DNA from 3 places in the Streptomyces sp. NPDC023527 genome. Region 3 is predicted to be linked to each of the others. Evidence: riboswitches for the same ligand, from Rfam matches in the RefSeq annotation. Region 3 holds a riboswitch; each other region holds the start of a gene.
What was found. A riboswitch is a leader RNA that binds a small molecule or an ion and turns the genes downstream of it on or off. The one in region 3 is predicted to bind cobalamin.
Positions count from the first base shown of each region.

Region 1 (4,348 bases), on a different contig from region 3:
TGCCGAGCCCGTGCGCGTATGGCAGCACACCGACCGTCGGGCGGCCGGTCAGGTCGCGCAGCATGTCCAGGCCGGGCTCCAGAAGCGTCACGTCACCGCGGAACTTGTTGACGATGTAGCCCGCTATCAGCTCCTGGTCCTCCCGGGACAGCAGGGCCGTCGTACCGAAGAAGGACGCGAAGACCCCGCCCCGGTCGATGTCACCGACCACGACGACCGGCAGCCGCGCGGCGCGCGCGATACCCATGTTGACGATGTCCGTGCGCCGCAGGTTGATCTCCGCCGGGCTGCCCGCGCCCTCGCAGATCACCGCGTCATGGGTGCGGCGCAGCTCCTCCAGGCACTCCGTCACCGTCCCGAACAGCTGCTCCTGGCGCCCGGAGTGGTAACCGCGGGCGCTGAGCTCACCCACCGGCTTGCCCATCAGCACCACCTGGCTGCTGCGGTCACCGCCAGGCTTGAGCAGGACGGGGTTCATCAGCGCCGACGGCTCGACGCGCGCGGCCGCCGCCTGCATGGCCTGCGCGCGGCCTATCTCCGCGCCCTCGCGGGTCACGAAGGAGTTCAGCGACATGTTCTGCGCCTTGAACGGCGCGACCTTGACGCCCTTGCGGACCAGCCACCGGCAGATCCCGGCCGTCACCACGCTCTTGCCCGCGTCCGAGGTGGTCCCGGCCACCAGCAGGCCCCCGCCCAACGGGCCCGCGGGCCCGCTCCTGTCCGCTGTCACCGGTTCCCCCTTCGCTTCGCGTTCCGCGCCACGGTCCTGCTGCAAAGGCTGCCCAGCGCGCGGCCCGCCACCGCGGTGCCCAGCGCCAGCAGCGACACGCGCCGCGAGAGCCGCACCGCGCGTTCGATGTCCGCCACCTCCACGGGGCGGTTCTCACCGCCCAGGACGGGCCGGTGTTCGACCCGGCCCGCGTAGGCGAGGGTGCCGCCCAAACGCACCCCCAGCGCACCGGCGAACGCGGCCTCCACCGGGCCGGCGTTGGGGCTCGGATGCCGGGAGGCGTCGCGGCGGGCCACCCGCCAGGCACCGCGCGGGTCGGGGCCGGCGAGGACGGTGAGGGCGGCGGTGAGACGGGCGCCGGGCCAGCCGGCGACGTCGTCGAGACGGGCCGAGGCCCAGCCGAACCGCCGGTGACGCGGCGACTTGTGGCCGACCATCGCGTCCAGGGTGTTGACGGCGCGGAAGCCGACCAGGCCCGGTACGCCCGCCAGCCCACCCCAGACGAGGGCGCCGACGACGGCGTCGGAGGTGTTCTCGGCGACGGACTCCACGACCGCGCGCGCGATCTGCTGCCCGTCCAGCGCCTGCGGGTCGCGCCCGCACAGGTGCGGCAGCCGCTCCCGGGCGACGTCCAGGTCACCGACGCCGAGCGCGCCGCCGATGGCGCGCGCCTCGCGGCCCAGGGACGTACCGCCCAGCACGGCCCAGGTGGCGGCGGCGGTCAGCGCGATGTCCGCGGCGGGGGAGCGGCGCAGGGTACGGGCCAGGAGCGCGGCACCGGCCGTGGCGCCGCCCGCGCACAGCGCGGCGTGCAGGGCGCCCCGGCCGCGGTGGTCGCGCCACAGCCGCCGCTCGACGGCGTACGCGGCCCGGCCGAAGGCCGCCACGGGGTGGCCCCGACGGGGATCGCCCAGGGCGAGGTCGGCGAGGAAGCCGAGCGCGGCACCGTACGCGAAACCGAGGTGCCCGAGGTGATCGGCGCGCGTCGCGGGCGCCGGACGCGGGAGACGCATGGGGCGCATGGGTCAGACCGCCGTCATGCCTTGGCGGGACCGGGGTTCGCTGGGCAGGGGTGGTCGGCGGCCGGGCATGGCGATGTGTCCTCACTCAGGGTCCGCGCCCTGGCTCGACGTGACCGGCGACCAGAGTCTCCTGGCTCCCGGATCGGCGTCGCCCCGGCCTTCCCGTCCGCTCGCGCGGACCGTGGCCCTGGGTGGGGGACGCTCCCCGGTGACAGTGGCGGGACCGCGCCGGACTCGCACCGGCTTCCTCTGCTGTCGCCGTTTGGCCCCGGAAGTCCACCATGGGCCGTGAACGGCCGTCAACTCACGTCTGAGCTGGGGTTCGAGTCCACGGGGCCGGGATGTGAAAAACGCCGGACGGGCTGAAATTCAGCCCGTCCGGCATTCGAGGACATTAGTGACGGTCGCTAGGCGACGATCAGATAGATGCCGTACCCCACGGCTGCCGCGCACAGTGCGAAGCACGCGTACGCGCCCGCGCGGGCCACCGCGGTCGGCCGCGTTCCCGCCGCGGAGGCGGACGACGTCCCGACGATGCCCATCGTGAAGATGCCGACGAGGCCGACCGTCACCACGAGACTGACACCGAAGACCTGGCCGAGTGCTGCCCAGTCGATGTGCATGGTGTGTGTTCCCTCAGCTCGTCGCGGCGGCGGGGGCGCGCCCCGCCTCGTGGGTCAGGGAGGTCGCCGGGACGGCGGCCGTCAGGGGGCCGGCCGGCGGCGGGGCGACGGCCTGGAGCGCGGTGGTGACCACACCGGCCGGCTCGGCGGCCTCGGCGACCGGCTCGTTGATGCTGTCGGGGGTGACCGGCTTGCGGCGGGACGCCATCCAGATGGCGCCGGAGACGGCCAGGCCCAGGACGGCGACCGTGGCGACGCCCCAGTCGCCCTGGTCGGCCAGCAGCGCCGCGCCACCGGCGACCAGGCCCGCGGCGGGCAGGGTCAGACCCCAGGCGAGGACCATCCGGCCAGCGGTCGACCAGCGGACCACGCCGCCCTTGCGGCCGAGGCCGGCGCCCATGATCGAGCCGGAGCAGACCTGGGTGGTGGAGAGCGCGAAGCCGATGTGCGAGGAGGCGAGGATCACGGTCGCGGCGCCGGTCTGGGCGGCGAAGCCCTGCGCCGGCTTGATGTCCGTGAGGCCCTTGCCGAGCGTCTGGATGATGCGCCAGCCGCCCAGGTACGTACCGAGCGCGATGGCCAGGCCCGCGGAGACGATGACCCACATCGGCGGGTCGGCGTGCGGGGCGACGGCGCCGCCGGCGACCAGCGCGAGGGTGATGACACCCATCGTCTTCTGCGCGTCGTTGGTGCCGTGGGCCAGGGAGACCAGGGCGGCCGAGGCGATCTGCCCGGCGCGGTAGCCCTTGGCGGTCTCCTTCTCGTCGCGGTTCCTGGCCAGGCGGTAGGTGAGCCGGGTCGCCAGGGTGGCGGCCAGACCGGCCACGATCGGCGCGGCGACGGCCGGGATGAGGACCTTCATGACGACCTTGTCGGCGTTGACCGCGTCGAAGCCGACGGACACGATGGTCGCGCCGATCAGGCCGCCGAAAAGGGCGTGCGACGAACTGGAGGGCAGACCGGCCAGCCACGTCAGAAGATTCCAGACAATCGCGCCGATCAGCCCGGCGAAGATCACTTCGGGCCTGATTCCGGCGCTCTCGTCGATGATGCCGCCGGAGATGGTCTTGGCGACCTCCACGGACAGGAACGCCCCGACAAGGTTGAGGGCCGCCGACATGGCCACCGCGACCTTGGGCTTGAGAGCCCCGGTGGAGATGGTGGTGGCCATGGCGTTGGCCGTGTCGTGGAAGCCGTTCGTAAAGTCGAACACCAAGGCCGTGACGATCACGATCCCGATGAGAAGCGTGATGTGTTCCATTCACCCAGGCAATCAGCTCGATGGTCAGTACAGCGGCGACCGTAAAGACCCTTGGTGAACGGAAGGTGAACTGGAACGGGCGGAGCGGTGGCGTCAACCGGAGGGGTGCAGCGTTGGAAGATCACGAAGGCGTTCGACGGGCCTGGGCGGACGTCGTGGCCACGGCCCGCCGCACCACGGCCGAGGGGCTCGTGGTGGGCACCTCGGGCAACGTTTCGGCCAGGGTCGGGAATGTCGTGCTCGTCACCCCGAGCGGAATCCCGTACGACAGCCTCGGCCCCGACGACGCGGTCGCCGTCGACCTCGACGGCCGACAGGTCCTCGGCGAGCTGGCCCCCACCAGCGAGCTGCCCATGCACCTCGCGCTCTACCGCGCCACCGACGCGACGGCCGTCGTCCACACCCACGCCGTCCACGCCACGGCCGTCTCCACGCTGGTCGACGAGCTCCCGCTGATCCACTACATGGCCGGCGCCCTCGGCGGCCCGGTCCGCGTCGCCGACTACGCCCTCTACGGCACCGAGGAACTGGCCGGGCACATGCTCCGCGCCCTCGACGGCCGCAGCGGCTGCCTCCTGCGCAACCACGGCACGGTCACCTACGGCACCGGCCTCGACCAGGCGTACGACCGCACCGCCCAGCTGGAGTGGATGTGCCGGGTCTGGCTGACCGCCTCCGCGATCCCCGGCCGCGGCCCGTCCCTGCTGACCGA
Region 1 covers NZ_JBVHJJ010000001.1:355,595-359,942, forward strand. Annotated here, with positions in the region: gene ACZ303_RS01585 (cobyric acid synthase) at 1-697, opposite strand, end outside; gene ACZ303_RS01590 (cobalamin biosynthesis protein) at 727-1,743, opposite strand; cobalamin riboswitch at 1,877-2,001, opposite strand; gene ACZ303_RS01595 (hypothetical protein) at 2,160-2,375, opposite strand; gene ACZ303_RS01600 (inorganic phosphate transporter) at 2,389-3,636, opposite strand; gene ACZ303_RS01605 (class II aldolase/adducin family protein) at 3,657-4,348, shown strand, end outside.
Region 1: another riboswitch for cobalamin. It lies ahead of ACZ303_RS01590 (cobalamin biosynthesis protein); the one in region 3 lies ahead of metE (5-methyltetrahydropteroyltriglutamate--homocysteine S-methyltransferase).

Region 2 (4,348 bases), on a different contig from region 3:
CCGCCCCGGCTCGGCCAGGGCCCGTCCCCATCGGAAGCGAGCCGTCCGACGTGCCGCCCTCCACCCCCGCCCGGCCGCCTTCGACACCGGTACCGACCCCGCCGCCCACGCGTCCGCCGTTCTCTCCCCGCCACTCGTACCGCAGTGCCCTCGCGACCGAGGGCAAGAAACAGGACCACGGCACCTCGCTGGTCACGTCCACCCTGCTGGTCACCGCCCCGGCCGTACTGGCCGCCGCGCTGCTGCGCCCGCGCTCCCTGGGCCGCCGGTCCCGCTGATCCCGGCCGGGCACCGCCCGGCCACCGCCCGGACCGCCGGCGGGCGCCGGGCTCGGCCTGGCGATCGTCCGCGGCATCGTCGGGGCCCACGCGGGCCGGGCGGCGGTCCGCAACGTACCGGCGGCTGCCGCTTCGAGGTCGTACTCCCGGCGGCCCGGCCGTAGGAGGTCCGTGCGGACGCGTCGGCCCCGTCAGCCCTCCGACGCGGCCGGTGCCGTGCGGGCGGCCCATCGTTGCTCGACCTTGGCGAAGCGCCAGTACGCGAGGGCCGCCGCCCAGACGGCCACGAACAGGCCGACGATGATGAAGCCCACGTTGTCGAGGTTGATACCGGCGATCCAGGCGGTGACCGCGTCGTCGAGGCCGAGCTTCTCGTGCAACACGCTCACCAGCTCGATGGTGCCGATGAGGAAGGCGACGCCGATCGAGAGCCCGGTGATGGTGAGGTTGTAGAAGACCTTGCGGACGGGGTTGGAGAACGCCCACTGGTAGGCGAAGTTCATGAAGGTGCCGTCGAGCGTGTCGAAGAGGCTCATGCCCGCGGCGAACAGCAGCGGCAGGCACAGGATCGCGTACCAGGGCAGGCCGGCGGCGGCGCCGCTGCCCGCCATCACCATCAAGGTGACTTCGGTGGCGGTGTCGAAGCCGAGACCGAAGAGGAAGCCCAGCGGGTACATCTGGCCGGGGCGGGTGATGGAGCGGGTGAAGCGGCCCAGGACGCGGTTCATGAAGCCGCGCGAGTCCAGGTGCCGCTCCAGCTCCGCCTCGTCGTAGCGCCCTTCGCGCATCGCGCGGAAGATGCGCAGGATGCCGGCGAGGGCGACGAGGTTGAGGGCGGCGATGAGGTAGAGGAAGCCGCCGGAGACCGTCGTGCCGATGATGCCGAGGGTCTGGTGGGTGGTGGACTCCTCGTCCATCAGCTTCCCCGCGACCTGGGTGCCGCCCGCGACCAGGGCCGCCATGGCGACCACGACGCTGGAGTGCCCCAGCGCGAACCAGAAGCCGACCGAGACCGGCCGCTTGCCGTCGGCCATCAGCTTGCGGGTGGTGTTGTCGATGGCGGCGATGTGGTCGGCGTCGAAGGCGTGCCGCATGCCGAGGGTGTAGGCGGTGATGCCGAGCCCGACGCCGTAGACCTTGGAGCCCACGGTGTAGTGGTCGGGCACGACGAGCAGGTAGAGGACGCCGAACGCGACGACGTGCAGGGCGGCGATGACGGCCAGCAGGCCGGCGGTCCGTACGGTGTCCTGGCGGCGCCAGCGGAAGGCCGGCGGCGCGCCGGTGGGGGTGTCGGTGGGCAGGGACATCTGAGGGTGAACGCTCCAAGCACCTCGTGGATCAATGCGTCGTCTGCCGTGGCCGGTCTCCTGGCTTACGGGTGGTCACGCGCCCGCCCCTGCCTTCCCGGCCGCCGTCGGCGGCCAGTGGCTCCGCGCGCCGTGGCGGCACGCGGAACGGGACGGGAACTCCCCGATCACAGTGGCGAGGGCCGCTCCGGAATCGGGCCACGAGGGCCTGTCACCGGTCTTCCCGAACACCACGGCCGGGCCACCATAGCGCTCTGACCGGCACTTGTGACACATAGGTGGTAGTTGCCACACATAAGCAACAGCGGCCCGTCGGGTGCCGCGCCGGGCGCGTTCCGCCGTTCCCCGCCCCTGGGCGATCGGCGGAATCTACACTGCGCCGTCCGGGCGGTGGCGTCACGCCCGCGCGGTTCACCGCTGTCCAGGTGATGGACGTGTCCGGCACGCCGGTGTACGAGTGCACTGGACGGACGACCCATCCGGCACGAGAAAGGGCTGACCGCCATGGCAGACACGGGACAACGGCCGGAGCGCGTCGGGTTCGTACGCCGCATCGGGCTGTTCCAGGCCACCGCTCTGAATATGAGTCAGATGTGCGGCATCGGACCCTTCGTCACGATCCCGTTGATGGTGGCGGCGTTCGGCGGCCCGCAGGCGGTCATCGGATTCGTCGCGGGCGCGGTCCTGGCCCTCGCGGACGGGCTGATCTGGGCCGAGCTGGGGGCGTCACTGCCGGGGGCGGGCGGCAGTTACGTCTATCTGCGGCAGGCGTTCCAGTACCGCACCGGCAAGCTGATGCCGTTCCTGTTCGTGTGGACGGCGATGCTCTTCATCCCGCTCGGGATGTCCACCGGGATCATCGGCTTCGTGCAGTACCTGGGCTATCTGTGGCCGGGCATGGGGCAGAACCAGGGGGACCTCGTCGGGCTGGCCGTCATCGCGCTGATCGTCGCGGTGTTGTGGCGGCGGGTCGAGAACATCGCGAGGATCTCGGTCGTGCTGTGGTGCGTGATGATCGCCTCCGTGGTGCTCGTCATCGTCGCCGCCTTCACCCACTTCAGCCCGGACCGGGCGTTCACCTATCCGGCGCACGCCTTCGAGCTGACGACCAATCACTTCTGGATCGGCTTCGCGGCCGGCCTGACCATCGGCATCTACGACTACCTCGGCTACAACACCGCGGCCTATCTGGGCGCCGAGATCAAGAACCCGGGGCGGACCCTGCCGCGCGCCATCGTCTACTCCATCCTCGGCATCATGGCGATCTACCTGCTCCTCCAGATCGGCACCCTCGGCGTCATCGACTGGAAGCAGATGCTCGACCCCGACTCGGCGGCCTCCTCCTCGGTCGCCTCCGCGGTCCTGGAGAAGGCATGGGGCAAGGGCGCCGCCCGGACCGTCACGGTGCTGATCCTGATCACCGCCGTCGCCTCCGTGCTCGCCGGGCTCCTGGGCGGCTCCCGGGTGCCCTACGACGCGGCGCGGGACAAGGTCTTCTTCCGCGCCTTCGGCAAGCTCCATCCGCGCCACCGCTTCCCGGTGCTGGGGCTGGCGTCGATGGGCGCCATCACCGCCGTCGGGTTCCTGATCGGCCGTCATACGGACCTGGCGACGCTCATCCAGCTGCTGACCACCGTGATGGTGATCGTGCAGGCCCTGGCGCAGGTCCTGGCCGTGACGGTGCTGCGCCGTCGCCAGCCGGGGCTGCCGCGCCCGTACCGCATGTGGCTCTATCCGCTGCCCAGCCTGGTCGCGCTGGTGGGCTGGCTGGTCATCTACGGCTACGCGGACAAGAACTCGCCCGGCCGGCACCCCATCGAATGGTCCCTCGCCTGGGTGGCGGCGGGCTGTGTGGCGTTCGTGCTCTGGGCGCGCTTCGAGAAGGTATGGCCGTTCGGGCCGCGGGAGATCACCGAGGAGTACCTGCACGCGCCGGACCAGGACATCGATCCGGACGCCGACCCCGACAGCAGGACCCCCGCGCCCGTCTGACCGCTGGTCAGGCGCCTGTCCCTGCACCAGCGGAATCCTGAATTCCGGACCGGGCACCGGTAATCGGGGAAGGCGGTGATAGAACTTGCATCCATGCCTGTGAGCCCCTCCCCCATGTCCTCCCCTTCGCGTGCGCCGGCCTCGAAACCGCGCAGACTGCTGTGGCACCGCCTGATATTCGGGCTCTGGTACCGACCCGTCGAAGTGCTCGACGAGGCCCGGGACCGGAGCGTCTGGGGCGCGGCCGCGTTCCTGTGCATGCTGTGCGGGGCGCTGGGGACGATGGGCAAGGACTCGTTCTGGGGCCAGTGGCGGGTGAGCCCCGCCCTGGCGCTGGAGGCCATGGCCATAGCCGACGGCGTCCTGCTCCTCGGCAGCCTGCTGCTGGGCGTCGTCACGCACGCCATCGCGCGCCGGCTCGGCGGCAACGGCAAGTTCGGCCCGACCGTCACGCTGTTCGTGGTGCTGTTCTGGGCGACGGACCTGCCCCGGCTGGCGCTCGACGCGTGCCTGGCGGGCGATTCCTATCCCGTACGGGCGGCGGCCTGGATCACCTCGGCGTTCGGCTACGCCTTCGCCACCCTGCTGATCCGCGGCCAGCACCATCTGCCGACGCACAAGGCGGTGGCGGCGGTGAGCATCCAGATGCTGGCGGCGGTGGCGCTGCTGAAGTTCCCGACCGGAGCCGGCACCTGACGGGCCCCTGACGCCGAAGGCCCGCCCGGTGCGACGGGGGATGCACACCGGGCGGGCTCGAAGACAGTTCTACCT
Region 2 covers NZ_JBVHJJ010000010.1:140,371-144,718, reverse strand. Annotated here, with positions in the region: gene ACZ303_RS20885 (hypothetical protein) at 51-278, shown strand; partial or broken gene ACZ303_RS20880 (two-component sensor histidine kinase) at 312-442, shown strand; gene nicT (Nickel transporter NicT) at 470-1,585, opposite strand; cobalamin riboswitch at 1,619-1,835, opposite strand; gene ACZ303_RS20870 (APC family permease) at 2,090-3,577, shown strand; gene ACZ303_RS20865 (YIP1 family protein) at 3,692-4,273, shown strand.
Region 2: another riboswitch for cobalamin. It lies ahead of nicT (Nickel transporter NicT); the one in region 3 lies ahead of metE (5-methyltetrahydropteroyltriglutamate--homocysteine S-methyltransferase).

Region 3 (4,348 bases):
CTTGCGCAGCAGGGCCGCCGCCTCCGCCGCGCTCGGGACGCGCGGGGAGTGGATGTCGTAGACACCGGGGCCGACCTCGCGGGGGTAGCCGGCGCCGGCCAGTTCGTCGGCGACCCGCATGTGCGAGCGGGCGGCCTCCAGGCTGATCACGTCGGCGTCGAGGTCGTCGATGGCCCGGAGGATGTCACCGAACTCCGCGTAGCACATGTGCGTGTGGATCTGGGTCTCCGGGCGGACGCCGCCGGTGGTCAGGCGGAACGCCTCGGTGGCCCAGGCGAGGTACGCGGCGTGCCCGGCGGCGCGCAGCGGGAGGGTCTCGCGCAGGGCGGGCTCGTCCACCTGGATCACGGAACTGCCCGCGGCCTCCAGGTCGTCGACCTCGTCGCGCAGGGCGAGCGCCACCTGGCGGGCGGTCTCGCCGAGCGGCTGGTCGTCCCGGACGAAGGACCAGGCGAGCATGGTGACCGGACCGGTCAGCATGCCCTTGACCGGGCGGTCGGTGACCGACTGCGCGTACGACGTCCAGCGGACCGTCATCGGGTCGGGACGGGAGATGTCACCGGCCAGGATCGGCGGGCGGACGTAGCGGGTCCCGTAGGACTGGACCCAGCCGTGCCGGGTGGCGAGATAGCCGGTGAGCCGCTCGGCGAAGTACTGGACCATGTCGTTGCGCTCGGGCTCGCCGTGCACCAGGACGTCGATGCCCGCCTTCTCCTGGAAGGCGAGGACCTCACGGATCTCGGCCTCGATGCGCTCCTCGTACGCCGCGCCGGTGATGCGGCCGGCGCGCAGGTCGGCGCGGGCGGTGCGCAGTTCGGCCGTCTGCGGGAACGAGCCGATGGTGGTCGTCGGCAGCAGCGGCAGCCGCAGATGTGCGCGCTGGGCGGTGGCCCGCTCGGGGTACGGGTGCGAGCGGCGGGCGTCGGCGTCGGTGACGGCGGCGGCGCGGGCCCGTACCGCCGGGTCGCGGGTGAGGGCCGAACCCGCGCGGGAGGCGAGGTCGGCGCGGTTGGCGGCGAGCTCGGCCGCGATGGTGTCGGTGCCCTGGGCCAGCCCCCGGGCCAGGGTGACGATCTCGGTGGTCTTCTGGCGGGCGAAGGCGAGCCAGCGGGCGATCTGCGGGTCGATGTCGCGCTCGGCCGCGGCGTCCAGCGGGACGTGCAGCAGGGAGCAGGACGAGGACACATCCACCCGGCCGGCGAGGCCGAGCAGTGTGCCGAGGGTGGCCAGGGACTTCTCGAAGTCGTTGAGCCAGACGTTGCGGCCGTCGACGACGCCCGCGAGGAGCCGCTTGCCGGGCAGCCCGCCGGCGGCCGCGAGGTCGTCGAGGTTGGCGGCGGCGGGGCCGGTGAAGTCGAGGGCGAGCCCGTCGACGGGTGCCTTGGCGAGCACCGGAAGGGCCTCGCCCAGCCGGTCGAAGTAGGAGGCGACCAGCAGCTTCGGCCGGTCGGCGGCACCGCCCAGCTCACGGTAGGCGCGGGCGGTGGCGTTCAGCTCCGCCGGGGTGCGGTCCTCTACGAGGGCCGGTTCGTCGAGCTGCACCCACTCCGCGCCGGCGGCCCGCAGGTCGGCGAGCACCTCCGCGTACACCGGCAGCAGCCGGTCGAGGAGGGTCAGCGGCTCGAAGTCGGCCGCGATGCCGGGGGCGGGCTTCGCCAGCAGGAGGTAGGTGACCGGGCCGACCAGCACCGGGCGTGCTTCGAGGCCGAGCGCGAACGCTTCCTTCAGCTCGGCGACCTGCTTGCCGGAGTCGGCGCGGAAGACGGTGTCGGGGCCGAGTTCGGGGACGAGGTAGTGGTAGTTGGTGTCGAACCACTTGGTCATCTCCAGCGGCGCCACCTCCTGCGTGCCGCGGGCCATCGCGAAATAGCCGTCCAGGGCGTCCGCTGCGACGGCCGCGCGGTGCCGGGCGGGGATCGCGCCGACCATCACGGTGGTGTCGAGGACGTGGTCGTAGTACGAGAAGTCGCCGGTCGGCACCTCGTGGACGCCGGCCTCGGCGAGCTGCCGCCAGTGCGTACGGCGGAGTTCGGCGGCGGTATCCCGGAGGGCGCCGGCGGTGACGCGGCCCTTCCAGTAACCCTCGATGGCCTTCTTCAGTTCGCGGTTCCGGCCCTGACGGGGGTAGCCGTACACGGTGGCGCGTGCTGCCGCGGCTGCGGACTTGCTGGTCAAGGAACTCTCCTTCGCGAGCTTTTCCCATACGATTCCGGGACGGCTCGAAGGCGCGAAGGGACGGCGAACCGGGCGGACCACGACGCTCTCTCGCCGCGCGTGCCCGCCTGATACGTAACGCCGACCCGCCCTCGAGGTCACCGGGATCTCCGTGCGCGAACGGTCGCGCACGGGCAGTGGCAGGTCTTCGGACTCGCGGGCACGTCCGCCGAAAGAGGCAGACACCTACTGGCCGTCGCTTCCCGGACCCGGCCGGGTCCAGTGCGTATGACGGCGGTCGTTCCCGCTCACCGCTGCGGGGCAGTCCCGGATTCCCACCGGGTTCCCTCTTGCGACGCGCCTGCCTGGCGGGCAGGGGCGAACCAGCTGCACTGATCACCCTAGGCGCTGAAGCGCGCCCCGGATAGGGCTGTTCGGATTGCGGACATAGGGTTGTTCGGATACGGGCAGTGGACATCGGAACCCGTGGAGCCACGGTTCCCATGAGCGGGAGGGACGCGGGGCGACCCCCTTCGCCGCCCCGCGCCGCTCCCGCGGCGGCCCGGACCCCTCGGCCCCGGCCGCGACCCGGGCCCCTCAGCCCCGGTCGTAGAGGTGGAATCCCCGGCCCGACTTCCGTCCCAGCAGCCCCGCCTCCACCATCCGCTGCAACAGCGGCGGCGGGGCGTAGAGGGGCTCCTTGAACTCGTCGTAGAGGGATTCCGCGATGGAGGCGACGGTGTCCAGGCCGATCAGGTCGGCCAGCTTCAGCGGCCCCATCGGATGGGCGCAGCCCAGCTCCATCCCGGCGTCGACATCGGCGGCGGAGGCGAAGCCGGATTCCGCCATCCGCACCGCCGCCAGGAGGTAGGGGATGAGCAGCGCGTTGACGACGAAACCGGCCCGGTCCTGGGAGCGCACCACGGTCTTGCCGAGGACCGCCGTCGCGAAGTCCTCGGCGACGGCGGCCGCTTCGGCGCTCGTGTGCAGCGAGGTGACGATCTCCACCAGCGGCATCACCGGCACGGGGTTGAAGAAGTGCAGGCCCAGCACCCGGTCGGCGCGCCGGGTCGCCATGCCCAGGCGCATCACCGGCAGGGAGGAGGTGTTGGTGGCCAGGACGGCCTCCGGGTCCTCGACGGTCTTGTCGAGGGCGGCGAAGACCTCGGCCTTGGCGTCGGCGTTCTCGACGACGGCCTCGACGACGAGCTGCCGGTCGGCGAGGCCGTCCAGGTCGCCGGTGAAAAGCAGCCGGGCGAGGGCGTCCTCGGCGGCGGAGGCGTCCGTCTTGCCGCGCTCGACGGCACGCTCCAGCGAGCGGGCGACCCGCTCGCGGGCCCGCCGGGCCGCGGTGGCGTCGGCCTCGCAGACCACCGTGTCGAGCCCGGCGCGGGCGCAGACCTCGGCGATGCCGGCGCCCATCCGGCCGCCGCCGACCACTCCGACCCGCTGGATGCCCGCGCTGAGGGCCTGTGCCCCCTTCTCGTCGAGGGGCCGGCCGGGCGGAAAGGTGAGAGTCATACGTACTCCTGAGCCGGAGGGGACGGGCCGGGCCGGGGCGGGCCGGCCCGTCGAGGGTCGCCTAGTGGAACTGCTCCTCCTCCGTGGAGCCGCGCAGGGCGAGCGTCTCCGCGGCGGGGTTGAGGGCCGTGCTGACGAGGTCGAAGTAACCGGTGCCGACCTCGCGCTGGTGCCTGACGGCGGTGAACCCGTGCTCCTGGGCGGCGAACTCCCGCTCCTGGAGGTCGACATAGGCGGTCATGCCGTGCTCGGCATAGCCGCGCGCGAGGTCGAACATGGCATGGTTGAGCGAGTGGAAACCGGCCAGCGTGATGAACTGGAAGCGGTAGCCCATCGCGCCCAGCTCGCGCTGGAACTTCGCGATCCGGTCGTCGTCCAGCGCCGCCCGCCAGTTGAAGGACGGCGAGCAGTTGTAGGCGAGCAGCTGGTCGGGGTATTCGGCGTGGATCGCCTCGGCGAACTCGCGGGCCTGCGCGAGGTCCGGCGTGCCGGTCTCCATCCACAGCAGATCGGCGTACGGGGCGTACGCGAGCCCACGGGCGATCACCGGTCCCATGCCGGGCTCGACCCGGTAGAAGCCCTCGGCGGTGCGCTCCCCGGTGCAGAAGCGGGCGTCCCGCTCGTCGACGTCGCTGGTGAGGAGGTTGGCGGCGAGCGCGTCCGTACGGGCCAC
Region 3 covers NZ_JBVHJJ010000013.1:164,727-169,074, reverse strand. Annotated here, with positions in the region: gene metE (5-methyltetrahydropteroyltriglutamate--homocysteine S-methyltransferase) at 1-2,175, opposite strand, end outside; cobalamin riboswitch at 2,337-2,558, opposite strand; gene ACZ303_RS24975 (3-hydroxybutyryl-CoA dehydrogenase) at 2,752-3,675, opposite strand; gene aceA (isocitrate lyase) at 3,737-4,348, opposite strand, start outside.